DNA from 3 places in the Streptomyces caeni genome. Region 1 is predicted to be linked to each of the others. Evidence: predicted binding sites of a transcription regulator. Region 1 holds the regulator's gene; each other region holds the start of a gene.
What was found. Region 1 encodes HrcA, which represses chaperone genes, less so after heat shock. Its sites were predicted from a motif close to TTNGCACTCNGNNNNNCNGAGTGCNAA; they were not measured.

Region 1 (9,589 bases):
GCAGCGGCTCCTCGTCCGCGATCGGGACGACGACGGCGTGCCGCAGCTCGCCCCCGCCCGCCGGCGAGACCGTCAGCTCCACCGGCTTGCCGGCCGTCCCCACCAGCAGCGGCCCGGGCCCGGTCACCGGGTCCACCGGCCGGCCGCCGACCGCGACGATCGCGTCGCCCGCCCGTACGGCCACACCGGGTGCCGCCAGCGGCGCCTGCGCGTCGGGGTCGGAGGTCTCCGAGGGCAGCACGCGCTCGATGCGCCAGCTCCCGTCCTCGTGCCGGGACAGGTCGGCCCCGAGCAGCCCCTGCCGCCGGTCCCCGCCCCAGCTCCCGCCCGCGGGCGTGACATAGGCGTGCGAGGTGCCCAGCTCGCCCTGCACCTCCCACAGCAGGTCGACGAGGTCGTCGTGCGTGGCGACACGCCCGAGCACGGGCCGGTAGCGGTCCAGTACGCCCTCCCAGTCGACCCCGCCCAGGTCGGGCCGCCAGAAGTTGTCGCGCATGAGGCGGCCGGTCTCCTCGTACATCTGCCGCCACTCGGCCGCCGGGTCGACGGTCTGCCGTACGCGCGACAGGTCCACGGTGATGTTCGCGTCGCTGTCGTCGTCGTTCGGGGCACGCCGGTCGCTCGGTACGACCTTGAGCTTGCCGTCGGTCCACAGCAGCACCCGTTTGCCGTCGCCGGTGACCGCGAAGCGCTCGGCGTCCGCGCACAGGTGCTCGATGCGCTGCTGGACGAGGTCGTACCGTTCCAACTCGGTGTGGGGATCGGGGTCGTCGGGGGTGGCGCGCGAGGCGCCCAGCACACCGCGCACCGGATGCCGCAGCCACAGCACGCCGTCCCTGGCCGCCTGCAGCCCGGAGTAGCGCGCGGCCTCGACCGGGAACGGCACGATCCGGTCGGCGAGACCCTCCAGGTCGATCCGGGTGGCGGGCGCGCCCTCGCTGCCGGGCGTCTCGTCCTTGTCCGGCGCCTCGAAGGGGCGGCCGTGCCGCTGCGGCCCGAACGGGGAGGGGGTGGCCGCGGCGAGCGTGATCAGATACGGACGCGAGCCGCCCACGAAGGCCAGGTCGAAGACGTGCTCGTCGTAAACCGGGTCGAACGAGCGCGCCGAGAGGAACGCCAGGTGCTTGCCGTCCAGAGTGAAGGCCGGCGCGTAGTCGCGGAAGCGGAGCGGTGTCGCCTCCGTCACCGACAGGTCGGCCGTGTTGGCGAGCTTGAGCTGCCGCAGCGGGCGCGGTCCGGGATGCGACCAGGCCAGCCACGCCGAGTCCGGCGCGAAGACGAGCCCGCTGACCTCGCCGTCCTCGCTGCGGTCGACCTCGCGCACCTCACCGCTGTCCCGCTCGACGAGCAGCACCCGCCCGTCGTGCGCGGCGACCGCGACCCGGCTGCCGTCGGGAGCCACCGCGAGGCCGAGCACACGGCCGAGCTGCCCGGCCGCGAGCCGCCGCGGGACGGCGCCGGGCGCGAGTCCGGTGGCGGGCGCGAACTCCAGCGCGTCGTCGCCCTCCGCGTCCGTGACCCACACCACCCACTCCTCGCCGTCCGTGCGGAAGGTGTGCGGCAGACGGGCCCGTACGCCGTGCCCGTCGGCGAGCGCGCGGGCGGGCCCCGAGCGGTGGGTGACCCAGTGGACGGCGCCCCGCACCAGGACGGCACTGCCACGCCCGGTGTGATCGGGCGAGGCGGAGCCGAACCAGCGGGCGGCGCTCACGGGATGCGGCTGGAGGTCGGTGCGCTGCCCGCCGAGCCGGATGTCGAGCCGTCGCGGCTCGGCCCCGTCCAGGTCGTCCAGGAGCCACAGTTCACCGGCGGACGCGTAGACGACCCGGGTGCCGTCGGTGGCGGCGTGCCGGGCGTAGAAGTCGCCCAGGGGCGTGTGCCGCCGCAGATCCGAGCCGTCGGCCGACGACGAGTAGAGCGCCCCGACGCCCTCGTGGTCGCTGAGGAAGGCGATGCGCTCCCCGACCCAGAAGGGGTACTCGACATTGCCGTCGAGGTCCTCGTGCAGCCGCACGAACTCCCCCTCGCCGGCACGGTCGATCCACAGCTTGCCCGCCGTGCCGCCCCGGTACCGCTTCCAGTGCGCCGCCTCGCGGCCCATGGACGCGGACAGCAGCACCGTGGCCGGCCCGTACGCGACATCGCCGACGGGTCCGTACGGCAGGGTGGCCGCCGCCCCGCCGTCCAGGGGCACCGCGCGCGCCCAGGTGCGGCGCAGCGACGCCTGGCCGACCGTGCTGAGGGCGAGCACGCGTCCCTCGGGGGTCCAGCCGCGCACCTGGGTCTTCGCGCTGCCCCAGTGGGTCAGGCGCCGGGCGGGGCCGCCGTCGAGCGGGGCGACGTGCACCTCGGGGGCGCCGTCGCGGGTGGACGTCCAGGCGACGGTCGTGCCGTCCGGGGATATCCGGGGGTGGTTGACGGGGACGTTGTCGGCGCTGACCCGCCAGGCGCGGCCGCCGTCGACCGGGGCGACCCAGACGTCGTCCTCGGCGGTGAAGGCGAGCAACTCGCCGTGCAGGTGCGGGAACCGGAGATACGCGGGCGATGCGGACTGAGTCACCAGGTCACCCTAAGCAGCGATCGTGGTCCCTGGCAGGGGTTTGCGCTGTTGCCTGCGTCCCATGCGCTCGTCACTTGCCCTGGACCGGCCAGCAGGTGGGGTCGCCCTGGCACCAGATGGTCTTCGTCACGGTGACGGTGGGACCGGGCCCGCCGGGCGTGACGGGGTGGTAGGAAACGGGCGGCGTGGGGGTGGCGTTGCAGTTGCCGAGGCCGCTGACGTGGAAGACCTCCTTGCCGCCCACCGTGGCCCTGAGGTCCCCGCGAACACACCTGCCGTCGACGGCCCGCGTGACCCTGCCCTTGACGGTGATGTCCTTGTGGTCGTCCGTCTGCCCCTGGCAGTCGACGCTCACGACGGTGGTCTCGCTCGGCGCGGGCGTCCCTGCGGACGTGGCGGCCTTGCCGCCGCTGCCGTAGGTGCCCGTGCAGCTGAGCCAGCGCACGTTCACATGCTGCCGCTGCAGTTGTGCGGTCGCAGTCTGGTCGGTCGTGTACGCCACCGTCGCGGAACTCAGATCTCCGGGCTGGCACGCCACGGCTCCGCCGACGGCGACGGCGACGATTCCGGTCACGGCCGCGAGCCGCCGTCCCCTCGGCCGTCGAATCCGCCTCAATACCCCCATGGATGGCAGCCTGCCACCGTCCCGCCCACGACGGTAGAGCGCATACGGCCACCCGGGCGCTCCTGGTGTTCCCATCACTTGGACGGGTTCCGTCGCATGCCCCGTGGATGTCCGCGGATCAGGACCAGCGGCCCGTGCGCCCAAGCAGCAGGGCGGCCGCCGCGGTGCCCGCGGTCGACGTACGCAGGACGGTGCTCCCCAGCCGGAACGCCCTGGCACCCGCCTGGCCGAACAGCGCCAGCTCCTGAGGCGAGATGCCCCCTTCGGGCCCCACGACCAGCACGATCTCGCCCTCGGTGGGAAGGTCCGCGGTCGCCAGGGGTTCCTCGCCGCTCTCGTGCAGGACGGCGGCGAGATCGACGGTGGCCAGAAGTGCGGCAACCTGTTGGGTGGTTGCCGCGTCCGCGACCTCGGGGAAGCGCACCCGGCGGGACTGCTTGCCCGCCTCACGGGCGGTGGCCCGCCACTTGCCGAGCGCCTTCAGTCCGCGCTCGCCCTTCCACTGTGTGATGCACCGGGAAGCCGACCACGGCACGATCGCGTCCACCCCGACCTCGGTCATGGTCTCCACGGCCAGCTCCCCCCGGTCGCCCTTGGGCAGGGCCTGCACCACGGTGATGCGCGGGGTCTGCGGCGGCTCCTCGTCGACGGACTCCAGGTCCATGACCACGAGGCGGTCCTTGCCCTCGGCGGCCTTCACCACGCCCTCGATCCACCGACCGCGTCCGTCGGTGAGGACCACGTCCTCGCCGGGCCGCAGCCGCTTCACCGAGACCGCGTGCCGCCCCTCGGGGCCGTCGAGCACGAACTCCCCTCCGATGCCGTCGAGTCGGTCGACCACGAACACCGGTGCGGTCATCGGGACGCACCTCCCGTCGACAACGCTGTCACCGCTGCCCCGGCCTCCGCCGCCAGCACCTCCACCAGCTCTCCGGCGGGCAGTTCGCGCGCCATACGATGGCCCTGGCCCGCCCACAGCGCCATGCCCTGCGCGTCGCCGCTCTTGGCGGCCGCCTTGCGCAGCGGCGAGGTCAGATGGTGGACCTCCGGGTAGGCGGCGGGCGCGTAGGGGCCGTGCTCACGCATGAAGCGGTTGACCAGGCCGCGCGCCGGACGCCCGGAGAAGGCGCGCGTCAGCTCCGTCCGGACGAACAGGGGGTCGGTCAGCGCCCGCTTGTGCAGGGGGTGGGCGCCGGACTCGGGCGTCACCAGGAACGCGGTGCCCAGCTGGGCGGCGCTCGCCCCCGCCGCGAGCACCGCGGCGATCTGGCTGCCGCGCATGATCCCGCCGGCCGCCACGATCGGGATCCGCACGCTCTCGCGGACCTGGGCGACCAGCGAGAGCAGCCCGATACCGCAGGGGTCGTTCTCGGCGAGGTCGCGGTGGGTGCCCTGGTGGCCGCCCGCCTCGACGCCCTGCACGATCACCGCGTCGGCGCCCGCCCGCTGCACGGCGAGGGCCTCGTCCACGGTGGTAGCGGTGACCAGGGTGAGGGTGCCCGCGCGGCGCAGCGAGTCCAGGACGTCAGGGGCGGGGACGCCGAAGTGGAAGGAGACCGCCGGCACCGGGTTGTCGAGCAGGACGGCGAGTTTGGCGTCGTAGCCGTCGTCCCGGCCGCTGTCGGGGTCGCCCAGTTCCGTCTCGTACCAGGCGGCCTCACCGGCGAGCTGGTTGGCGTAGACCTCGACGGCGGCGGCAGAGGGCAGCGCGGTCACGGCCGCCGCTCCTGTGGAGCCGCTGCCCGCACCGGGGTACTCGGGCTGCGGCATGAACAGGTTCACGCCGAAGGGGGCGCCCGTGAGGCCGCGGAGCTGCTTGATCTCCTGGTACATGCCGTCGGCGGTCTTGTACCCGGCGGCGAGGAACCCCAGGCCGCCGGCGTCCGACACGGCGGCGGCGAGCCGCGGCACGGAGGCGCCGCCCGCCATGGGGGCCTGCACGATCGGATGGCGGAGGAGATCGGTCAGCGCGGTGGACATGACCGCATGGTGTCACGTCCTCCGCACGGGTCCGAATCCGGTCTTCCTCTGGCATATGCCAAGGGAATCGGCGGCGGGTCAGGACGTCAGGGGCACGACGAGACCCACCGTAATCCGGCCTGCCGGCCTCACGGATCACCGCCCGGCCCGGACCCACATCACCGCCCGGCCCAGGCCCACACCACCGGCCCGTCCGGCGCCCGAGGACAAGGCCGTTCAGGCCGAAGCGGGTCTGGGGGTTGCCGCCCCCAGACGGGCGGTGACGCCGGGCGGCCCCGCGTCACCGCCCGTTGAATGCATCCTTCAGCCGCGAGAACAGCCCCTGCTGCCCCGGCTGGAACTGCCCCTGCGGCCGCTCCTCGCCCCGCAGCTTCGCCAGCTCGCGCAGCAGCCGCTCCTGCTCCGGGTCCAGCTTCGTCGGGGTCTGCACCTCGACGTGCACGACCAGGTCGCCCCGGCCGCCGCCGCGCAGGTGCGTGACGCCGCGGCCGTGCAGCGGGATCGACTGCCCGGACTGGGTGCCTGGGCGGATGTCGACCTCCTCCAGGCCGTCGAGCGTCTCCAGCGGCACCTTCGTGCCGAGGGACGCGGCGGTCATCGGGATGGTGACCGTGCAGTGCAGGTCGTCGCCGCGGCGCTGGAAGGTCGCGTGCGGCAGCTCGTGGATCTCGACGTACAGGTCGCCGGCCGGGCCGCCGCCGGGGCCGACCTCGCCCTCGCCCGCGAGCTGGATCCGCGTGCCGTTGTCGACACCGGCGGGGATCTTGACGGTGAGCGTCCTGCGGGAGCGCACCCGCCCGTCGCCCGCGCACTCCGGGCACGGGTTCGGGACGATGGTGCCGAATCCCTGGCACTGCGGGCACGGCCGCGACGTCATGACCTGGCCGAGGAAGGACCGGGTGACCTGCGAGACCTCGCCGCGGCCCCGGCACATGTCGCAGGTCTGGGCGCTCGTCCCGGGCGCCGCGCCCTCGCCGTTGCAGGTGTTGCAGACGACGGCCGTGTCGACCTGGATGTCCTTGGTCGTGCCGAAGGCCGCCTCGTCGAGGTCGACTTCGAGCCGGATCATCGCGTCCTGGCCGCGGCGGGTGCGCGAGCGCGGACCGCGCTGCGACGCCGCGCCGAAGAACGCGTCCATGATGTCGGAGAAGTTTCCGAAGCCGCCCGCGCCGAAGCCGCCCGCGCCCCCGCCGCCCGACTGGGACAGCGGGTCGCCGCCGAGGTCGTAGACCTGCTTCTTCTGCGGGTCCGAGAGCACCTCGTAGGCGGCGTTGATCTCCTTGAACCGCTCCTGCGTCTTCGGATCGGGGTTGACGTCCGGGTGCAGCTCGCGGGCGAGCCGGCGGAACGCCTTCTTGATCTCGTCCTGTGACGCGTCGCGGCGTACGCCGAGCACGGCGTAGTAGTCCGTGGCCACTTACGACTCCGCCAGGATCTGTCCGACGTACCGTGCCACCGCTCGTACCGCTCCCATCGTTCCCGGGTAATCCATGCGGGTCGGTCCGACCACGCCGAGTTTCGCTACTGCCTCGCCGCCCGAACCGTAGCCGACGGAGACGATGGACGTGGTGTTGAGTCCCTCGTACGCGTTCTCATGGCCGATACGCACCATCATGGCCGGATCCTTCGCCTCGCCCAGCAGCTTGAGAAGGACGACCTGCTCCTCCAGCGCCTCCAGGACGGGGCGGATGGTGAGCGGGAAGTCGTGCGCGAAGCGGGTGAGATTGGCGGTGCCGCCGATCATCAGCCGCTCCTCGGTCTCCTCCACGAGCGTCTCCAGGAGGGTGGACAGTACCGTCGAGACCGCGCCGCGGTCCTCCGGTTCCTCGAACGCCTCGGGAAGGTCCTGCACGAGCTGCGGGACATCCGCGAAACGGCGGCCGGCGACCCGGCTGTTGAGCCGCGCCCGCAGATCCGCGAGGGACGTCTCCCCGAACGGCGCGGGGCAGTCGATCATCCGCTGCTCCACCCGGCCGGTGTCCGTGATCAGCACCAGCATCACACGCGCGGGTGCCATCGACAGCAGTTCCACGTGCCGCACGGTCGAGCGTGTCAGCGACGGGTACTGCACTACGGCGACCTGCCGGGTGAGCTGCGCGAGCAGGCGTACCGTACGCGCGACCACGTCGTCGAGGTCGACCGCGCCCTCCAGGAAGTTCTGGATCGCGCGGCGCTCGGGCGGGCTCATCGGCTTGACGGCCGCGAGCTTGTCGACGAAGAGGCGGTAGCCCTTGTCCGTGGGGATGCGTCCGGCGCTGGTGTGCGGCTGGGCGATGTAGCCCTCCTCCTCCAGCGCCGCCATGTCGTTTCGGACGGTGGCCGGGGAGACGCCGAGCCTGTGCCGCTCGGTGAGTGCCTTGGAGCCCACGGGCTCCTCGGTGCCCACATAGTCCTGGACGATGGCGCGCAGCACTTCGAGCCTGCGTTCACTGAGCATCGCGCGCACCTCCAGCAATCGGTCTTCCCGGCACTTCCCCTGGCTCCCCTGGCACTCTGCGCATTCGAGTGCCAGCATCCCGGGGCCCAGTGTACGGCGGCCGGGTACGCCCCCGGCAAGGGAGAGCCCGGCTGTCGTACCGACGTGTACCGACCTGTCCCGGGCTGTCCTGCCAGGCCGGGCGCCTGCCGATAGCGTCGCCGTATGACGGTGCTGTGGGAAGGGTCCGGGTGGGAGCCGCTCGGTACGCGCTCGGGGCGGCGGCGGCTTCCGGTCTGGGACTGCACGGCCGGGCTCGTGGTCGGCGGGCACGGGGCGCTCCTCGTGGACGCGGGGTCGAGCCTCGGCGAGGGCGCGCGGTTGCGCGCCCAGGCGCGGCGGCTGCTCGCGCCGCTCGGCGGGGACCGGAGTGTGACGCATCTCGCGCTCACGCACCCCCACTTCGACCATGTCTTCGGGGCGGCGGCGTTCGCGGGCGCGGAGGTGTTCGGGGCGGCGGGCATCGACGCGGTGCTCGTCCGCGGCCGCGACGAACTGGTCATGGACGCCGTGCGCCACGGCCTGGACCCGGCGGCGGCGGCCGAGGCCGCGGACGTGCTGGTGCGTCCGCGCCACCAGGTGTCGGGCGAGCGGACGCTGGACCTGGGCGGGGTGCGGGTCCTGCTGGCCGACGTGGGACCCGGCCACACCGCCCACGACCTGGCGGTCCTCGTTCCCGGTGACCCGGAGGTGGTGTTCTGCGGGGACCTGGTGGAGGAGTCCGGCGAGCCGCAGGCGGGTTTGGACGCGGTCCCCTCGCACTGGCCGGCCGCCCTTGACCGGCTGCTGGAGCTGGGCGGCGAGGACGCGCTGTACGTGCCGGGGCACGGGGCGGTGGTGGACGCCGGGTTCGTCCGGTCCCAGCGGGACGGGCTGGCGGCCCGTTTCGGCGTGTCGTAGGCGCTCGCCGCACCCTCCGACCCCGGCTTCTCCTATCGTCATCCGAATGCGCATGTACTCGCCGGACCTGACCCCGCCGTGGAAGAAGCCGAAGCCCGCCCCGGAGGTCCCGGCGGACCCCGGCCTGGTGGTGGAGGAGCCGCGCACCGGCTTCTGCGGCGCGGTGATCCGCTGCGAGGCGGGCACGGTGACGCTGGAGGACCGCTTCGGCAAGCACCGGGTGTTCCCCCTGGAGCCTCGTGGTTTCCTGCTGGAGGGCAGGGTGGTGACGCTGGTGCGTCCGAAGACTCCCCCGCGGCGCCCCGCCCGTACGGCGTCGGGCTCGGTGGCCGTCCCGGGGGCCCGGGCGAGGGTGGCCCGGGCGGGCCGTATCTACGTCGAGGGCCGTCACGACGCGGAACTGGTCGAGAAGGTGTGGGGCGACGACCTGCGCATCGAGGGCGTGGTGGTGGAGTACCTGGAGGGTGTCGACGACCTGCCGTCGATCGTGGCGTCCTTCGCCCCCGGCCCCGACGCCCGCCTCGGCGTCCTGGTGGACCACCTGGTCCCCGGCTCGAAGGAGTGGCGCATCGCGGAGTCGGTGACGAGCGGGCACGCCCTGGTGGTCGGGCACCCCTACATCGACATCTGGCAGGCGGTGAAGCCGTCGTCGCTGGGCATCCGAGAGTGGCCGGCCGTCCCGCGCGGGCAGGACTGGAAGAAGGGGGTGTGCCGGGCGCTGGGGTGGCCGGAGAACACCGGGGAGGCGTGGCAGGGGATTCTTGCGCGGGTGCGGTCCTACAAGGACCTGGAGCCGGAGTTGCTGGGGCGTGTGGAGGAACTGATCGACTTCGTCACGGCAGGTGGTGACGCCGGACCCCGGTGAGGGTCCCGAACTCGCTCGTGTCCAGTTCCACACCGAGGGGCTCCAGCGGAAGGGGGCCACCGCCTTCCGTGATCCGCTGCGCCCGGTAATCTGCGATCTCGCCCTCACCCTCGGGTCCGGTCTCACCCTCGGGTCCGGTGAGCAGAACGCAGTGCGCGACAATCGGGTCGATGATCAGGTACC
Region 2 (9,589 bases), on a different contig from region 1:
CGGAAGGTCGCCATGACCGGCACGACCGTCTTCCGGTGCGCCGAGGACGGGAAGATCGCCGAGAGCTGGTGGCAGTACGACCGGCTCGGGCTGATGGCCCAGTTGGGGGCGCTCGACGAGCTGGAGACCTGAGGCGGGGTCACCGAGGCGTCGGCGCGTCGCGGACGCCGTGCCGGAACACGCCGGGGCCCGGCACTCCGGAGCGGAGTGCCGGGCCCCGGCGCGGACGGCCGTCCCGCGTCAGTGGGCGTGACCGTGGCCGTGGCCGGCCGCGGCCGGCTCCTCCTCTTCCTTCTTCTCGACGACCAGGGTCTCGGTCGTCAGGAGCAGGGAGGCGATGGAGGCGGCGTTCTCCAGGGCGGAGCGGGTGACCTTGACCGGGTCGATGACGCCGGCCTTGATCAGGTCGCCGTACTCGCCGGTGGCGGCGTTGTAGCCGTTGCCCTTCTCCAGGTCGGCGACCTTGGAGGCGATGACGTAGCCCTCAAGGCCCGCGTTCTCGGCGATCCAGCGCAGCGGCTCGACGACCGCGCGGCGGACGATGGCGACACCGGTGGCCTCGTCGCCCTGCTTGCCGAGGCCGTCGGCCAGCACCTTGGAGGCGTGGACCAGCGCGGAGCCGCCACCGGAGACGATGCCCTCCTCGACCGCGGCACGGGTCGCGGAGATGGCGTCCTCCAGGCGGTGCTTCTTCTCCTTCAGCTCCACCTCGGTGGCGGCGCCGACCTTGATCACGCACACGCCGCCGGCCAGCTTCGCGAGGCGCTCCTGGAGCTTCTCGCGGTCCCAGTCGGAGTCCGTGGTCTCGATCTCGGCCTTGATCTGGGCGACGCGGCCCGAGACGTCCTCGCTCTTGCCGCCGCCGTCGACGATGGTGGTGTCGTCCTTGGTGACCGTGATGCGGCGGGCGGAGCCCAGCACGTCCAGGCCGACCTGGTCGAGCTTGAGGCCGACCTCCTCGGAGACGACGGTGGCGCCGGTGAGGACCGCCATGTCCTGCAGCATCGCCTTGCGGCGGTCGCCGAAGCCGGGGGCCTTGACGGCGACGGCGTTGAACGTGCCGCGGATCTTGTTCACGACGAGGGTGGACAGGGCCTCGCCCTCGACGTCCTCGGCGATGATCAGCAGCGGCTTCGAGGAGCCCGCCTGGATGACCTTCTCCAGCAGCGGCAGCAGGTCCGCGATGGAGGAGATCTTGCCCTGGGTGATGAGGATGTACGGGTCGTCGAGAACGGCCTCCATGCGCTCCTGGTCCGTCACGAAGTACGGCGACAGGTAGCCCTTGTCGAAGGCCATGCCCTCGGTGAAGTCCAGCTCCAGACCGAAGGTGTTGGACTCCTCGACGGTGATGACGCCGTCCTTGCCGACCTTGTCCATCGCCTCGGCGATCAGCTCGCCGACCTGCTGGTCCTGGGCGGACAGCGCGGCGACGGCGGCGATGTCGGACTTCTCCTCGATCGGGCGGGCGGTGGCCAGCAGGTCGTCGGAGACGGCCTTGACGGCGGCGTCGATGCCCTTCTTCAGGGAGGCCGGGGAGGCACCCGCGGCGACGTTCTTCAGGCCCTCGCGCACCAGCGCCTGGGCGAGCACGGTGGCGGTGGTCGTACCGTCACCCGCGATGTCGTTGGTCTTGGTCGCCACCTCCTTCACCAGCTGGGCGCCGAGGTTCTCGTACGGGTCCTCGATCTCCACCTCACGGGCGATGGTGACACCGTCGTTGGTGATGGTCGGGGCACCGAACTTCTTGTCGATGACGACGTTGCGGCCCTTGGGGCCGATCGTCACCTTGACCGTGTCGGCAAGCTTGTTGACGCCGCGCTCGAGGGCGCGACGGGCGTCCTCGTCGAACTTCAGGATCTTCGCCATGGAGCGTTTCAGTCCTCTCGAATGCGATCTCCGGCCGCCGCCCTGCCGGAGCGGCCGCCATCGCGGTGAAAAACGAACGGCGCCCCCGGCGCCCGGCTTGTCAACGGTCGCGGGGGCCAGGGGCGCAGCTCACAGCGGTCTGCTTCGGTGACTTACTTCTCGATGATCGCGAGCACGTCGCGAGCCGAGAGAACGAGGTACTCCTCGCCGTTGTACTTCACCTCGGTGCCGCCGTACTTGCTGTAGAGCACGACGTCGCCGACCGAGACGTCGAGCGGAAGACGGTTGCCGTCCTCGAAGCGGCCCGGGCCCACGGCGAGGACGACACCCTCCTGGGGCTTCTCCTTCGCGGTGTCCGGGATGACCAGGCCAGAGGCCGTGGTCTGCTCGGCGTCCAGCGGCTGGACCACGATGCGGTCCTCAAGCGGCTTGATGGCAACCTTGGAGCTGGCGGTCGTCACGATCCGACCTCCCCCTTCGGAGATCTCACGGGGTTAACTGTCTGAGGTGGCGACCAGGTCGATCCGTCGTCGCGGGTGCCGGACCTGCCCGTCGCTGTGTTGGCACTCTCCAGTGGTGAGTGCCAGAGCTGAGACTATGACCGCGATTAGCACTCGGTCAAGCGGAGTGCCAGTCGCCCTCGTCGCGGCGGCCGCCCGACCGGGCGTCCGCCCCGGCGGTCGCGGCCCGACGGCGTGCGGGACGGGCCGCGGGGTTCCCGCCGAACCGGCGGGAGCGGGGCATGGAACGGGACCGCCGGCCGGGATCGCCCGAACGGCCGCTCCCGGCCCGGCTACAGGTAGTCCTCCAAGCGCCCCACCGTGAAACCCGTCGCCTGGATGCGGCGCAGGAGCCGGGTCGTCTCCGCGGTGAGGGACGTGCGGGGACGGCCCGCCTCATGGGGCAGGACGATGTCGCCGGGGCGCAGGGCCATACCGCTGCCGTACGCGCTGGGCTCCCCGCCCGGGGTCGGGCGCCACAGGATCAGGGCCGTGACGCCGCAGTCCGCCGCCGCACGCAGCGTCATGTGGTCGTAGGTGCCGTACGGCGGGCGCAGCAGCCGCGGGCGCAGGCCCAGGCGGCGTCCCATGCGGTCCCGCTGGCCGCAGATCTCGGCACGCTGCTCCTCGTAGGGGCGGCCGCGCAGCCCGGCGTGGCCGAGGGTGCGGTTCTGGATGCCCGCTCCGGCCGCGCGCAGCCGCGCGACGTGCCCGTAGCCCCGGCCGACGGCACCGGCGGTGAGGAACACGCTGACGGGCAGCCGCAGTTCACGCACCATGTCGACGAACCGGGTGTCTCTTTCGGCGCCCTCGTCGTAGGTGAGGAAGACCACCTTGTCGCGGGTGGGGACGCGGTCGAGGACGAGCGGCAGGTCTCTGTCCCCGCGGCCGTCGGCAAAGCCCGGGGAACGGTCCGGCCGGGGTGCGGGCGCGAGCGGGGCGGGCAGCCCCCAGCGACGGTAGGCCCGGTCGCGGGGCCCGTTCGAGGTGTGCACCTCCTGCGCCGCCTTCTCGCCCAGCCGTTCGAGGGGGTCGACGGACTGGGCGCAGCCGGACAGGAGGGCGACGGCGAGGGCCCCGGCGAGCAGGGTCCGCGCCTGCCGCCGCGCGCTCACAGGTGGTCCTCCGGGCGTGCCACCGCGGGGCGTACCCGGTGCCGCACGTTCCGGTCCGGCCGGCCGCGGAACCGGCCGCCCGCCCCGGCGTCGGCGCGGCCGGCTGCGAGGGCGGTGCAGGCCGGGACGACGGGGGAGGCAGGCGCGACGGGTGTGGTCCCGGCGCGCCGCGCGGTGCGCTGCACGCGGACCACCCGCCCCTTCCGCCGCCGTGCGCACTTCTTGTCGTTTTGTCGCACCAATCGCATGGTGCCGGATCCTTCCAGCCGCCGGCGGCCACGCCGGGCCGACACCGCGACCGGACGCACGCCGTCCGCCGACTGGCCGACAATGGGCCCGTGACCGACCACTCCTTCGCGTCCCTGCTCACCCCCGAGGGCCGCGCCCTCCTCGACGAGGTGCGCGGCACCGCTCCCGCCCGGGAACTGACCGTCGCCACCCGGCTGCGCCGCGAGCACCCCGCCGGACTGGTCTCGGCAGCCCTCGCGCAGGCGCGGCTGCGGGAGCGGGCGGCGGCGAAGTTCGGCGCGGACGCGGGGCGGATGTTCTTCACGCCGAACGGCGTCGAGCAGTCCACGAGGGCCACGGTCGCGGCCCACCGCGCGCGACGGCTGCGGGAGCTGGGCGCGGCCTCCGTCGCCGACCTGTGCTGCGGTATCGGCGGCGACGCGATCGCGCTCGCCCGGGCCGGCATCCGGGTCCTGGCCGTGGACCGCGACCCGCTGACGGCGGCGGCGGCCCGGGCCAACGCCGAGGCGCTGGGCCTGTCCGCACTGATCGAGGTGCGCGAGGCGGACGTCACGGAGGTGGACACATCGCCCTACGACGCGGTGTTCGTGGACCCCGCGCGGCGGGGCGGCAGGGGCAGGGTCTTCGACCCGGAGGCGTACTCACCCCCGCTGTCCTGGGCCGTGGCCGCGGCCCTGAAGGCCCCGCGAGCCGCCCTGAAGGTCGCGCCGGGCATCCCGCACGAGGCGGTGCCCGCCGAGGCGGAGGCCGAGTGGATCTCGGACGGCGGGGATGTGAAGGAGGCGGTGCTGTGGTTCGGCACGGAACCGGGACTCGTACGGGCCACTCTGCTGCCGGGCCCGCGGACGCTGCGCGGCCGGGGCCTGCCCGACCCGCCGGTGCGCCCGCTCGGCCGCTACCTCTACGAACCCGACGGCGCCGCGATCCGCGCGCACCTGGTGGCGGAGGTGGCCGAGGACCTGGACGGCGGGCTGGTCGACGAGACGATCGCGTACATCACGGCGGACGAGCTACGCGCCTCGCCGTACGCCACCGCGTACGAGATCACCGACCGGCTCCCCTTCAACGTGAAGAGGCTGAAGGCGCTGCTGCGGGAGCGGGAGGTCGGCATCCTGACCGTCAAGAAGCGCGGCTCGGCCGTCGAACCGGAGGAACTGCGGCGCAAGGTCCTGCCCAGGCCGCAGGGACCGAACGCGGTGACCGTGTTCCTGACGCGGGTCGCGGGGGCGCCGACGATGCTGCTGGGCCGGCCGGCCCGGCGGCAGCCGACCGGTTAGCGGCAGTCCTCCGCACGCGCCCAAAGCAGCTCCCGCTCCCGGTCGTTGCGGGCCAGGGAGGCGGCCCGTGCGAACTCGGTGCGGGCCTCGGCGGTCCGTCCCAGGCGGGCCAGCAGGTCGCCGCGGACGCTGGGCAGCAAGTGGTAGTCGCGCAGGGCCGGTTCGGCGGCGAGGCGGTCGACGATCTCCAGGGCCGGGCCCGGGCCCTGGGCCATGGAGACGGCGACCGCGCGGTTCAGCTCCACCACGGGCGACGGCGACCGGGCGGCGAGCAGGCCGTACAGGGTCGCGATGCTCGCCCAGTCCGTCTCCTCGTAGGTGTGGGCGTGCGCGTGGCAGGCGGCGATCGCGGCCTGGAGGGCGTACGGCCCCAGGGCGCCGGATGGGGGTCCTCCCTGCTCGAGCGAAGCCGAGAGCCTGGGGGAGGCCGCGTCGGCGCGGCCGAGGGCGGCGATGCCGCGCGCGATGAGCATGCGGTTCCAGCGGGCCCGGTTCTGGTCCCTGAGCAGGACGGGCTCTCCGGAGGGTCCCGTGCGGGCGGCGGAGCGGGACGTCTGGAACTCCAGCAGCGCGGCCAGCCCGTGCACCTCGGACTCCTTGGGCATCAACTCGGCCAGCACACGGGCCAGCCGGAGCGCGTCCTCGCACAGGGCGGGGCGCAGCAGGTCGTCGCCCGCGGTGGCCGCGTACCCCTCGTTGAAGATCAGATAGATGACCTCCAGCACGGAGTCGAGGCGGGCCTCGCGGTCCGGCCCGTACGGCACCTCGAAGGCGACGCCCTTCGCGGCGAGCGTCCGCTTGGCCCGCACGATGCGCTGGGCGACGGTGGCCTCCGGCACCAGGAACGCGCGGGCGATCTCGGCCGTGGTCAGCCCGCCGAGCAGCCGCAGGGTGAGCGCGATGCGGGACTCGGCGGACAGCACGGGATGGCAGGCGGTGAAGACCAGCCGCAGCAGGTCGTCGTCGATGTCGTCGGGGTAGGACGGCTCGTCGACGTGGTACGGCGCGGCCTCCAGGTCCCGCCCGACCTCCTCCAGCTTGCGCGCGTACCGCTCCCGGCGGCGGACGAGGTCGATCGCGCGGCGCCTGGCGGTGGTCATCAGCCAGGCGCCGGGGTTGTCGGGCACCCCGTCGCGCGGCCACTGCTCCAGGGCGGCGACCAGCGCGTCCTGCGCCAGTTCCTCGGCTATCCCGACGTCACGGACGACCCGGGCGACACCGGCGATGACGCGCGCGGACTCCATCCGGAACACGGTCTCGATGGCACCGGCCGCAGCGGCGGTGGGCTTCGGTGTCATGGGGAGCCTCCTGATGCGTGCGACCCTGCGGGGCCCGGGGATTCCGGTCCGTGCGGCCGGCCCTGCGGGGCCGGGAGTCAAGTCTGTCGCGCGCAAAGCCGTGGAGCCACGCTCCGGGTCGGGCGGGGCGGCCGTGGTCGCGCAGAGGGCACGCGGCGTGCCGCCCGCCACGGAGCCCCCCAGGCCGGGCGGCCGGAACCGGACAGCCGGAACCAGGCAACCGGAACCAGGCAACCGGAACCGGACAGCCAGGACCCGGGCAACCGGAACCGGGTGGCCAGAACCAGACAGCCAGAGCCAGACGGCCAGAGCCAGGCAGCCGAAACCAGACGGCCAGAACCGGGCAGCCAGAACCGGGCAACCGGAACCGGGGGGCCGGAACCGGGGGGCCGGAGTCGGGTGGTCGGAGTCGGGTGGGGCATGCCGCTTTCGGAGCAATGGCCGGGACGGGCCGTCGGACCGTGCCACGCTGTGGTCAGTTTGATCACGGTCGGGTCGGGAGGCCGGGGTGTACCGCTCGGGTGAGTGGCTGGTTGAGCGGATCCGCGGTGACCGCCGGGCGGGCCCCAGGGGCTCCTCGCCCTCGGAGGCGGCCGGGCACGGCGCCGGGTCCGCACATCAGGTCGCCGGGCGTCCGTGATGGCGGGGAGCAAGGAGGGGCGGGATCCCGAGCAGCCGCCGAGCCTTCCCGACCTGCGGCTGCGGCTGCGCGAGGAACTGGGCCGGATCGACGAGCAGTTGCGCGCCCTGCTCACGGCCACGGAGCGGCTGCAGGGACTGCTGGACGCGGTGGTGGCCATCAGCCGGGAGGTGGAGCTGCCCGGGGTGCTGCACCGCATCGTGACCACCGCCATGGACCTGGTGGGTGCCCGCTACGGGGCACTGGGGGTCCTCAACGAGTCCGGGGACTACCTGGACGAGTTCATCACCGCCGGACTGTCCGAGCAGCAGCGCGCCGCCTTGGCCGGGGTCGATCTGCCGCGCGGCCGAGGCGTCCTCGGGTATCTGATCCACCACCCGGGTCCCCTGCGGATCGAGGACATCTCCAGCCACCCGGCCTCCGTCGGGTTCCCCCGTGACCACCCGCACATGGGCCATCTGCTCGGGGTCGCCATCAGAGTCCGCGGTGAGGTCTACGGCGACCTCTACCTCTGCGAGCGAAGCGACGGCCGGCCCTTCGACGTCCATGACGAGAACATCGTCGTCGCCCTGGCCAGTGCCGCCGGCATCGCGATCGAGAACGTCCGCCTGTTCGAACGGGTACGCACGGGGTCCGAGCAGTTCCAGCGGCTCCTGCTGCCGGCCCTGCCGGACCTGCGGCCGTTCACGGCCGCGGCCATCTACCGGCCCGCCGCCCAGCCCAGCCGACTGGGCGGGGACTGGTACGACGCCATCCTGCTGCCGGACGGTGTGGTGGCGGTCGTCATCGGCGACGTGGTCGGCCACGATCTGCACGCCGCGGCCGCCATGGCCTCCACCCGCAACATGCTGCGTGCCCTGCTGTTCGACCGGGGCAGTCCGCCCAGCGCGGTCCTCACCCAGCTCGACCGCACCCTCCAGGCCATCACCGACAATCCCGTCACCACCACCAACCTGGCCCGCATCGAACCCGACGGACCGGCCTGGCGGCTGCACTGGAGCACCGCGGGACATGTCCCGCCGCTGCTGGCCAGCCCCGGCCGGAGGGCGGAATACCTCTTCGCCGAACCCGGGCCGCCGCTCGGGGTGGACCCCGACCAGCCCCGCCCCGACCACACCCACCCCCTGCCCCCGGACACCACCGTCGTCTTCTTCACCGACGGGCTCGTCGAGCACCCGGACCACCCCATCGACGAGAGCCTGGACCAGCTCGCCGCTCTCGCCGCCGACCATGCCGGGCTGCCCCTGCAGGACTTCGTCCGGGCGCTGGCCGACCGACACCCCAGCGACGGTCATGACGACATGGCCATCCTCGCCCTGCGCACCCCGCCGACCGGACGGACGGCCGCCCCGTAGGCGGGCCGTCGCCGGTGACGTGGTGGAACGGGTGTGATCGACGGACGATGGACTACGGGACGAAGCCGACAGGGAGACCTCCCGATGACTCTCGCCCGGCATGAGCGGCTGCGGCACGGTGGCGTGGCCGCGCTGGAGATCTGCGCGGTCGCCGCGCTGTACTACGGCTCGGCCCGGCTGGGGCTGCTGCAGCACCTGGTGCGCGGCCAGGTCACCCCGCTGTGGCCGCCGACCGGGATCGCCCTGGCCGGGCTGCTCCTGCTCGGCCCGTGGGTCTGGCCCGGGATCGCGATCGGCGCGTTCCTGGTCAACATCACGCTCGGGCCGTCCGTCCCCGCCGTTCTGGCGATCACGGTGGGGAACACGCTCGCGCCGGTTGGCTCGTACGCGCTGCTGCGCCGCGTGCGGTTCCGCACGGAGATGGACCGGCTGCGGGACGCCCTCGCGCTGATCTTCCTCGGTGCTTTCACCGGGATGCTGGTCAGCGCGACGGTCGGCAGCGCCGCCCTGCTCCTCGCCGGCGCGCTGCCCCCCGCCGGGTTCTGGCCGACGTGGTCGGTCTGGTGGACCGGCGACGCGATGGGCGTCCTGGTGGTCGCGCCCGTGCTGCTCGTCCTGCGCTCGGCGCACCGGCCGAGGGACCTCCGGGCGGCACGATGGTGCGAGGGAGCACTGCTCGTGGTGGCCACCCTCGGTGCCGGGTTCCTGGAGACCGCCGAGGTGCCGCTCAGGTTCCTCGCCTTCCCGGTACTGATCTGGGCGGCCTTCCGCTTCCAGCTGGCGGGGGCCGCTCCCTGCGCGCTCACCCTGTCGGTCTTCGCGATCGTCGCCGCCACCCAGCGCGTGGGCCCGTTCGAAGGTCACGACCTGCTCACCACCATGATCAGTCTGCAGGCGTTCAACGCCTCCGCCGCCCTCACCGCGCTGCTGCTCGCGGCATCCGTCGCCGAGCGCAACCAGACCCGGCGGGAGATCGAGCTGGCCTGCCAGCAGCTCGGCGAGATGGTGACGAGGAGCGCGCCCGGCGGCGTCCGCCGCCCCGCGCCCCCCGACGACGGGGGCGACGCCGAAGAAGGCGGCGGACGGGGCCGGGAACCGCCGTGATCAGCCCTCCGCGATCTCGCGCACCTCGCAGGTGACCGTCCAGTGCTCCTCGTGCACCTTCAGGAACCGCTTGGCCCACTCCATCGCCTCGGCCTGGTCCTTGCACTGCATGATCACGTAGCCGCCGATGACCTCCTTGGACTCGGTGAACGGCCCGTCCGTGACGGAGACCTTCCCGCCCTCCC
Region 3 (9,589 bases), on a different contig from region 1:
AGCAACCTAATCGTATTGATTGACTTAAGCAAGCGAAAATCCGGCGGAATTCAGGGGCGCCCTCCCCACCCCGACAGGCCGACGCCCGCCGCCCCGCCGGGGGTGGCACCCTGCCCGCGGGTCCAGGCAGGGCGCCGCCCCGGCGATCGGCGATCAGGGATCAGGAATCGGGGATCGGGGATCGGGGATCGGGGATCAGGAATCGGGGCGAAGGTTCAGTTCAGCGTCTTCAGCGACGCCGCGTCGTACGGCTTCAGTTCGTCGAAGCGGCCCTCGAGGACCTTCTGGGCCCACTCGGGGTCCTGGAGCAGGGCGCGGCCGACGGCGACCATGTCGAACTCCCCCGCCTCCAGGCGGTCCAGCAGGCCGTCGATGCCCTTGAGCGGCGCGCCCTCGCCGCGGAACGCGTGCAGGAAGTCGCCGTCCAGGCCCACCGAGCCGACCGTGATGACCGGCTTGCCCGTGAGCTTCTTGGCCCAGCCCGCCAGGTTGAGATCGGAGCCGTCGAACTCCGGGAGCCAGTGGCGGCGCGTGGAGGCGTGGAAGACGTCCACTCCGGCTGCGGAGAGCGGGGTGAGGATCGCCTCCAGCTCCTCGGGGGTGTCGGCGATCCGGACGTCGTAGACCTCCTGCTTCCACTGCGAGAAGCGGAAGATCACCGGGAAGGACGGCGAGACCGCCGCGCGTACGGCCGCCACGATCTCGGTCGCGAACCTCGTACGGGCCACGACGTCGCCGCCGTACCCGTCCGTGCGGCGGTTCGTGCCCGCCCACAGGAACTGGTCGATCAGATAGCCGTGCGCGCCGTGCAGTTCCACGCCGTCGAAGCCGATCCGCTCCGCCGCGGCGGCCGCGTCGGCGAAGGCCGCGATCACGTCGTCCACGTCCTGCGGCGTCATGGCCCTGCCCGTGCCCTCGGTGCCGTCGAGACGGAGGCCGGACGGACCGACGGCCGGCGCGTCGGGGACGGGCGGGGCGCCGGCCTTGCGTGTCATGCCGACATGCCACAGCTGCGGCACGATCGTGCCGCCGGCGGTGTGCACGGCCTCGGCGACCTTCGCCCAGCCGGCCAGTTGCTCCTCGCCGTGGAACCGCGGGACGCGGTCGCTCTGACCGGCCGACCCGTGGTTCACGTAGGTGCCCTCGGTGACGATCAGGCCCACGCCGGCGGCCGCGCGGCGCGCGTAGTACGCGGCCACGTCCTCGCCCGGAACGCCGCCCGGCGAGAACTGACGGGTCATGGGCGCCATCACGATGCGGTTGGGGACGGTCAGGCCGTTGAGCGCGATGGGCTGCGAGAGGATCTCGGCCGCGCGGGACGGGGAGGCGGAGACGGACACGGGAAGCTCCTTGCCGAGGTGCGGATGCGCCGGGCGCATGCATACGCATGCTCATGCGCTCCAACCGCTCCGCGGACCACGGCATTCCGTATCAGTGCCGCACTTCGGTGTGATCCCGGATACGGCCGAGGGCGGCACCCCCTGTTTCCGGGGAGTGCCGCCCTCGGTGGAACGGACCGGGTCCGAGCCTGGTTTCAGGCTCAGAAGTCCATGTCACCGCCCGGCATGCCGCCGCCGGCGGGCGCGGCGGCCTTCTCCGGCTTGTCGGCGATGACGGCCTCGGTGGTGAGGAACAGCGCAGCGATGGAGGCGGCGTTCTGCAGCGCGGAACGGGTCACCTTCGCCGGGTCGATGATGCCTTCCTTGACCAGGTCGACGTACTCGCCGGTCGCGGCGTTCAGGCCGTGGCCCGGGGTCAGGTTGCGCACCTTCTCCACCACGACGCCGCCCTCCAGGCCGGCGTTGACGGCGATCTGCTTCAGCGGGGCCTCGAGCGCCAGCTTGACGGCGGCGGCACCGGTGGCCTCGTCGCCCTCCAGCTCCAGCTTCTCGAAGACCTGGGAGGCCTGCAGCAGGGCCACGCCACCACCGGCGACGATGCCCTCCTCGACGGCCGCCTTCGCGTTGCGGACGGCGTCCTCGATGCGGTGCTTGCGCTCCTTGAGCTCCACCTCGGTGGCGGCACCGGCCTTGATGACGGCCACGCCGCCGGCCAGCTTCGCCAGGCGCTCCTGCAGCTTCTCGCGGTCGTAGTCGGAGTCGCTGTTCTCGATCTCGGCGCGGATCTGGTTCACGCGGCCCGCGACCTGCTCGGCCGAGCCGGCGCCGTCGACGATGGTGGTCTCGTCCTTGGTGATGACGACCTTGCGGGCGCGGCCCAGGAGGTCCAGGGTCGCGTTCTCCAGCTTGAGGCCGACCTCCTCGGAGATGACCTCGCCGCCCGTGAGGATGGCGATGTCGCCGAGCATGGCCTTGCGGCGGTCGCCGAAGCCCGGGGCCTTGACGGCGACGGACTTGAAGGTGCCGCGGATCTTGTTGACGACCAGGGTCGACAGGGCCTCGCCCTCGACGTCCTCGGCGATGATCAGCAGCGGCTTGCCCGACTGCATGACCTTCTCCAGGAGCGGGAGCAGGTCCTTGACCGCGGAGATCTTGGAGTTGGCGATCAGGATGTACGGGTCGTCGAGGACGGCCTCCATACGCTCCATGTCGGTGGCGAAGTACGCCGAGATGTAGCCCTTGTCGAAGCGCATACCCTCGGTGAGCTCCAGCTCCAGACCGAAGGTCTGCGACTCCTCGACGGTGATGACGCCTTCCTTGCCGACCTTGTCCATGGCCTCGGCGATCAGCTCGCCGATCTGGGTGTCGGCGGCGGAGATGGAGGCCGTGGAGGCGATCTGCTCCTTGGTCTCGACGTCCTTCGCCTGCTCCAGCAGTGCGGCGGAGACGGCCTCGACGGCCTTCTCGATACCGCGCTTGAGGGCCATCGGGTTGGCGCCGGCGGCCACGTTGCGCAGGCCCTCGCGGACCAGCGCCTGGGCGAGCACCGTCGCGGTGGTCGTACCGTCACCGGCGACGTCGTCCGTCTTCTTGGCGACTTCCTTGACCAGCTCGGCGCCGATCTTCTCGTACGGGTCCTCGAGCTCGATCTCCTTGGCGATGGAGACACCGTCGTTGGTGATCGTGGGGGCGCCCCACTTCTTCTCGAGGACGACGTTGCGGCCCTTGGGGCCGAGGGTCACCTTGACGGCGTCCGCGAGCTGGTTCATGCCGCGCTCGAGGCCGCGCCGCGCCTCCTCGTCGAACGCGATGATCTTGGCCATGTGAAGTGGTCCTCCCAGGACTGGGGGTGATTACTTCGGACCGCGCCCGCGCCCGCGACGGACGGCCCCGGCCGGTGGTTCCTTGCCCCATCCGGTCCGTGGCCTCACCGACCCGGTCCTTCATTGTCACTCTCACCTTCAGAGTGCTAACGCCAATGATTAGCACTCGACCCCCCCGAGTGCAAGGCGCGCCCGCGAAGCAGGCTCGATGAGAGGTGGCGGCCGGGAGACCGGTGGGCGCAAGGCACGCCCGCGAAGCAGGCTCGTCGGGGGGTGGTGGCGGGGCGTCAGGGCGCAGGCGTCAGGCCCGTCCCGTGAGGGGACGGGTCAGGTGGTGGCACGAGCGGCAAAGGCTCGCGCGATTCCGGATGGCATTCGGGGCCACCTGGACCGAGGGGCCCGTATCCCGGGTGGGATACGGGCCCCTCGACACGTCGATCAGTTCAGTCGTCGGCGCGTACTTCAGCCGGCCACGCGGACCATGTCGGCCTGCGGACCCTTCTGCCCCTGCGAGATCTCGAACTCGACCCGCTGGCCCTCTTCCAGGGTGCGGTAGCCGTCCATCTGGATGGCGCTGTAGTGGACGAATACATCCGCACCACCGTCGACCGCGATGAAGCCGTACCCCTTCTCCGCGTTGAACCACTTGACGGTGCCCTGAGCCATGCCTAACTCCCCTATTACTGGCCCTTGCACAGATCCACACTTCGCGGATCCGGGTCAGACCTCACCCCCCAACGGTTGGGGGCGTGCGCCGGAACGCGTCGACCGCGGCTGAATGTATCTGTCCAACTGCCGTCTGCAACAGGTCAATCGGACGAGAATTCCGGGCATGGCCGGTCGGGAATGTACGAAGAATTCGCCCGACTTCAGGGCAAGTCGGGCCCGGCAAAAGGAGCGAATGGCGCAAAAGCGCTGCACACTTTGGCTACTTCTTGCCGGATGCACGGCAGGAACTCATGGGCCCCGGTGGGGAAACCGGGAGCGTGTTCCCCAACTGTACCCTGCTCAACCATGGAGAATTGCCCCCTCCGTTTCTCCCGCGGAGAGGGCAATTCGATGAACTCTCGGCGTTCACCCTTACCGAGGGTAACGAACACTCCGCCGAGTGACCGTCAGCCGCCCGCGACCGCCGGGATGATGGAGACGCCCGCACCGTCCGGCGTCGCCGTCTCCAGGCCCTGCTCGAAGCGGACGTCGTCGTCGTTCACGTACACGTTGACGAAGCGGCGCAGCTTGCCCTGGTCGTCCAGGACACGGGCCGCGATGCCGGTGTGGTTCTTCTCCAGGTCGGCGATGACCTCGGCGAGGTTCGCGCCCTCGGCGGGCACCTCGGCCCGGCCGCCGGTGTAGGTGCGCAGGATGGTGGGGATGCGGACGGTGACGCTCATGGGGTTCGACCTCCGGTCGGAGTACGGCTGGCAGGGGATGGGGCGGGCAGGAGGTCAGGCGAGGCCGGCCTCGCGGAACGAGTCGAGGGTGGGGCGGATGGTCGCGGTCAGACCCGTGCCGGCCACCGCGTCGAGGGTCTTGAGGCCGTCACCCGTGTTGAGGACGACCGTGGACTTCGCCGGGTCGAGGACGCCGTTCTCGACGAGCTTGCGCGTGACGCCGACGGTCACGCCGCCGGCGGTCTCCGCGAAGATGCCCTCGGTGCGGGCGAGCAGCTTGATCGCGTCGACGATCTGCTCGTCGTTCACGTCCTCCACCGCGCCGCCCGTGCGGCGCGCGATGTCGAGGACGTACGGGCCGTCCGCCGGGTTGCCGATCGCCAGCGACTTGGCGATGGTGTCCGGCTTCTGCGGCCGGACGACGTCGTGGCCCGACTTGAAGGCGACCGACACCGGCGAGCAGCCCTCGGCCTGCGCGCCGAAGATCTTGTACGGCCGGTCCTCGACGAGCCCGAGCCTGATCAGCTCCTGCAGGCCCTTGTCGATCTTCGTGAGCTGCGAGCCGGAGGCGATCGGGACCACGATCTGGTCCGGCAGCCGCCAGCCCAGCTGCTCGGCGATCTCGTACGCCAGGGTCTTCGACCCCTCCGCGTAGTACGGCCGGAGGTTGACGTTGACGAAGCCCCAGCCCTCTCCGGCCGGGTCGCCGATCAGCTCGGAGCAGAAGCGGTTCACGTCGTCGTAGTTGCCCTCGATGCCGACGAGGTCGCCGCCGTACACCGCGGCCATGACGATCTTGCCCTGCTCCAGGTCGTGCGGGATGAAGACGCAGGAACGCAGTCCGGCACGGGCCGCCGCGGCGCCGACCGCGCCCGCGAGGTTGCCGGTGGAGGAGCAGGAGAGGGTGGTGAAGCCGAAGACCCGCGCCGCCTCCAGCGCCTGGGCGACCACCCGGTCCTTGAAGGAGTGCGTCGGGTTGCCGGAGTCGTCCTTCACATAGAGCCCACCGGTCACGCCCAGCTCGCGCGCCAGGTTGTCGGCCTTGACCAGCTTGGTCCAGCCCGGGTTGAGGTTCGGCTTCTCGGCGACGTCCGCCGGAACCGGCAGCAGCGGCGCGTAGCGCCAGATGTTCGCGGGGCCCGCCTCGATCCGCTTCCGCAGCTCCTCGGTGTCATAGTCCGAGAAGTCGTAGGCGATCTCCAGCGGGCCGAAACACTCCTCGCAGGCGAAGACCGGGCCGAGCGGCACGCGGTGGCCGCACTCACGGCAGGACAGGGCCGCGGCGGGACCGAGATTCACGGAGTTCGTGGTGTTTGCAACTGTCTGCGCAGCCATGTGAGGCGAGGCCCTTTCTCCTCATCTTCCTCACGACGCATCTCGCCGTGAGACGGATTTGGCACCTTCCCTAGCCGGGAGCCTCGCTGTGATGACGAGTGCCGGCTGGAGGGTTGCCGGGGCTTCATCGGGCCGTGTCCCTCTGCCCCTCTGGATGAGCTGTATGCGGTTGTTTCACTGGTATCGGCAGCGGCGGCCCCGACATGCGATGGTCACCGGCGTTGTTCAAGACTGTAACCGAAGGCCAGCAGAGTTGAGATAGTCGTCCGAACCGCGAGACGGATCACACCCCGAGACCCATTCGGAGATCCGCTGATCGCCTTTGACGACCGCTGTCCATCGAACGTACCGTCGTCCGCCGAACGTGAGGAGCCGCAGACTGTGCTGGAAGAAGTCGAGCGCTGGCTGAGCACCCGCTCCTGGTCCGTGACCGACCGTCCGCTCCACCAGATCCTGGCCGCGAAACGCGCCTCGGGCTCCACGGTCAGTGTGGTGCTGCCCGCACTCAACGAGGAGGAGACGGTCGGTGAGATCGTCTCCGTCATCCGCCACGACCTCATGCAGCAGGCTCCGCTCGTCGACGAGATCGTCGTCGTCGACTCCGGCTCCACGGACCGCACCTCCGAGGTCGCCGCGGCGGCCGGGGCGAGGGTGGTGCACCGCGACGCCATCCTGCCGCGTATCCCGGCGGTGCCCGGCAAGGGGGAGGTGCTGTGGCGCTCCCTCCTCGTGACCGGCGGGGACATCGTCTGCTTCATCGACGCGGACCTGAAGGAGTTCTCGTCGGACTTCGTCTCCGGGATCGTGGGCCCGCTGCTCACCGAGCCGGGCGTGGACCTCGTGAAGGCGATGTACGACCGGCCGCTGACGCTGGCCGGCGAGGGCCCCTCCGGCACGGCCGCCGCGGGCCAGGGCGGGCGCGTCACGGAGCTGATGGCGCGCCCGCTGCTGAACATGCACTGGCCGCAGCTGGCCGGTTTCGTCCAGCCGCTCGGCGGCGAGTACGCGGCCCGCCGCTCACTGCTGGAGCGACTCCCGTTCCCGGTCGGCTACGGGGTGGAGCTGGGCATGCTGGTCGACGCCCTGCACCTGGTGGGCCTGGACGCGCTGGCCCAGGTCGACGTGGGCGTGCGCATCCACCGCCACCAGGACGGCCAGGCGCTGGGCCGCATGGCCGCCGCGATCTACCGCACCGCGCAGCTGCGGCTGGCCCGCGGCCATCTGATCCGCCCCTCCCTCACCCAGTTCGAGCGGGGCGCGGACGGCTTCGAGCCGCGTACGTACCGCGTGGACACGGAGGAGCGGCCGCCGATGGCCGAGGTCGAGGAGTACGCGGAGCGCAGGGCCGCCTGACCACGTCCCTTCGGGGGCGCGGGCCGGCGCCGCGGCCCGGCGCCGGTTTCGGCCGTTGTATACGGTTCCGCATACGGCCGAGCCGTACGTTTGAGCGTTTTCGGGTCGGGCTAGGTTTCGAGGCATGGCTTCCACGCATGTGGCTTCGCATCACGCTCGTGTCCTCGTCGCGTCCAACCGCGGCCCGGTCTCCTACGCGCTGGACGAGACCGGAACGCTCACGGCCCGGCGCGGCGGGGGCGGGCTGGTGTCGGGCCTGTCGGCGATCGGCCCGGAGGCGGACGCGGTGTGGGTGTGCGCGGCGCTGAACGACGGGGACCGCGAGGCCGTACGCCGCACGGGTGGCGCACTCGATCCGTCGGACACGGGCGGGCAGCGGGTGCGGATGCTCGACATCGCCCCGCAGGTGCACGCGGACGCTTACAACGGCGTCGCGAACTCAGTGCTGTGGTTCGTGCACCACATGCTGTACCAGACCCCGCTGGAACCGGTCTTCGACGCGGACTTCCGGCGGCGCTGGGCGTCGTACGAAGCGTACAACCGCGCGTTCGCCGAGGCGCTGGCCCAGGAGGCGGCCCAGGAGGCGGCGGTCCTCATCCAGGACTACCACCTCAGCCTGGCCCCCCGGATGCTGCGCGAACTGCGTCCCGACCTCAGGATCGGCCACTTCTCGCACACGCCGTGGGCGCCGCCGGACTACTTCCGGCTGCTGCCCGACGACATCGCGGCGCAGGTCCTCGGCGGGATCCTGGGCGCGGACCGGGCGGCGTTCCTCACCCGGCGGTGGGCGGACGCGTTCACGGACTGCTGCCACGCGGTCCTCGGCCCCGGCATCCCCTCGGGCACCCGCATCGGCGTCCACGGGCTGGGCGCGGACGGGGACTTCCTGCGCAGGCGGGCGCACGAGCCGGACGTGGACGACCGGATGCGCACGCTGCGGGAGCAGATCGGCACGGCGCCCGACGGCAGCGCCCGCAAGGCGATCGTGCGGGTGGACCGCACGGAGCTGTCGAAGAACATCGTGCGGGGGCTGCTGGCCTACGAGGAGCTGCTCCAGTCGCGTCCCGAGTGGCGCGAGCGGGTCGTCCACGTCGCCTTCGCCTACCCCTCCCGCCAGGACCTGGCCGTCTACCGGGAGTACACGGCGGAGGTCCAGCGGGTCGCCCAGGAGATCAACTCGCGTTACGGGACGCCCGGCTGGACCCCGGTGGAACTGCATGTGAAGGACGACTTCGCGCGCTCGCTGGCCGCGTACCGGCTGGCGGACGTGGCCCTGGTGAACCCGATCCGGGACGGCATGAACCTGGTCGCCAAGGAGGTCCCGGTGGTCTCCGACGAGGGTTGTGCGCTGGTGCTGTCGCGGGAGGCGGGTGCGTACGAGGAGCTGGCCGAGGACGCGGTGACGGTGAACCCGTACGACATCCGGGGCACGGCGGTGGCGCTGCACGAGGCCCTGTCGATGCCGGCGGACGAGCGCGCCGAGCGGACGAAGCGGCTGGCCGCGCAGGCCACGGCGCTCCCCCCGGCCCGGTGGTTCCTGGACCAGCTGGCCGCGCTGGACGAGTGAGAGGGGCCGCTTCCGTCCACCTGGTGGACCGCAGCGGTCCCGCCCCCGGACGGGGGCCGGGCCGCTGCGGCCCACCGGGGCGCTCGGCTCGTGGAACAGGGTCCGTAGCTCGTGACCGGGGCCCTTGGCTCGTCACCGGGGCGCTTCGGCCAGTCGGTGGGCCAGGGACCTCAGGAGCCGTACGACTCCCGCCGGGCCGTCGACCACCAGGTCCGCGCGTGTGGCCAGTTCCGTGACCTCGTCACTGCCGCTGCAGACCAGCAGGCCGTGGACGCCGTCGGAGCGGAGTTTGTCGACGGCGGCGAAGGCGGGGAGGTCCCCGAGGTCGTCACCCGCGTACAGGACGGCCTCGGCGCCCGTCGCGCGGGCCCACTCCAGCAGCGCCTTGCCCTTGTCCATGCCCGGCGGGCGCAGCTCCAGGACGAGCCGTCCCGGTTCCACGACCAGGCCGTGGCGGGTGGCGAGGTCGGCGAGGGGTTCGCGCAGGGCCTCGAAGGCTGCCTGCGGGTCCTCGGCGCGGCGGGTGTGGACGGCGACGGCGAACCCCTTCTCCTCGACATGCGCGCCGCTCCCGGCGCCGGAGCCGGCGAGGACGCCGGGGAGTTCGGCGCGCACCGCGGCGATACCCGGGTGCGGGGCGGGGGCGGTGACGGTGCCGGTGCGGGCGTCCCAGCGTTCGGCGCCGTAGTGGCCGAGGACGACGAGGCGTTCGAGCCCGGGAACCCCGGCGAAACCGCCGTAGCGGACGGCGACATCGGCGGGGCGGCCGGTGACGATCGC

Region 2: groES (co-chaperone GroES) is a predicted target of HrcA. The motif match lies at 2,474-2,500, and genes of this name have one in related genera.
Region 3: groL (chaperonin GroEL) is a predicted target of HrcA. The motif match lies at 3,323-3,349, and genes of this name have one in related genera.

What each region holds. Positions count from the first base shown of each region.
Region 1 covers NZ_JBHUDX010000004.1:125,206-134,794, reverse strand. The annotation lists gene ACFSL4_RS02005 (S41 family peptidase) at 1-2,560, opposite strand, end outside; gene ACFSL4_RS02000 (hypothetical protein) at 2,631-3,185, opposite strand; gene ACFSL4_RS01995 (16S rRNA (uracil(1498)-N(3))-methyltransferase) at 3,304-4,044, opposite strand; gene ACFSL4_RS01990 (nitronate monooxygenase) at 4,041-5,165, opposite strand; gene dnaJ (molecular chaperone DnaJ) at 5,446-6,582, opposite strand; gene hrcA (heat-inducible transcriptional repressor HrcA) at 6,583-7,602, opposite strand; gene ACFSL4_RS01975 (MBL fold metallo-hydrolase) at 7,807-8,541, shown strand; gene ACFSL4_RS01970 (DUF3097 domain-containing protein) at 8,588-9,406, shown strand; partial or broken gene ACFSL4_RS01965 (Uma2 family endonuclease) at 9,375-9,589, opposite strand, start outside.
Region 2 covers NZ_JBHUDX010000028.1:132,403-141,991, reverse strand. The annotation lists gene ACFSL4_RS12380 (ester cyclase) at 1-132, shown strand, start outside; gene groL (chaperonin GroEL) at 241-1,866, opposite strand; gene groES (co-chaperone GroES) at 2,019-2,327, opposite strand; gene ACFSL4_RS12365 (polysaccharide deacetylase family protein) at 2,660-3,481, opposite strand; gene ACFSL4_RS12360 (hypothetical protein) at 3,478-3,729, opposite strand; gene ACFSL4_RS12355 (THUMP-like domain-containing protein) at 3,820-5,007, shown strand; gene ACFSL4_RS12350 (RNA polymerase sigma factor) at 5,004-6,305, opposite strand; gene ACFSL4_RS12345 (PP2C family protein-serine/threonine phosphatase) at 6,945-8,300, shown strand; gene ACFSL4_RS12340 (MASE1 domain-containing protein) at 8,385-9,404, shown strand; gene ACFSL4_RS12335 (YciI family protein) at 9,405-9,589, opposite strand, start outside.
Region 3 covers NZ_JBHUDX010000053.1:148,081-157,669, reverse strand. The annotation lists gene ACFSL4_RS20150 (NADH:flavin oxidoreductase) at 216-1,379, opposite strand; gene groL (chaperonin GroEL) at 1,541-3,163, opposite strand; gene ACFSL4_RS20140 (cold-shock protein) at 3,626-3,829, opposite strand; gene ACFSL4_RS20135 (MoaD/ThiS family protein) at 4,279-4,554, opposite strand; gene thrC (threonine synthase) at 4,609-5,889, opposite strand; SAM riboswitch class I at 5,908-6,050, opposite strand; gene ACFSL4_RS20125 (glucosyl-3-phosphoglycerate synthase) at 6,271-7,242, shown strand; gene ACFSL4_RS20120 (alpha,alpha-trehalose-phosphate synthase (UDP-forming)) at 7,367-8,809, shown strand; gene otsB (trehalose-phosphatase) at 8,942-9,589, opposite strand, start outside.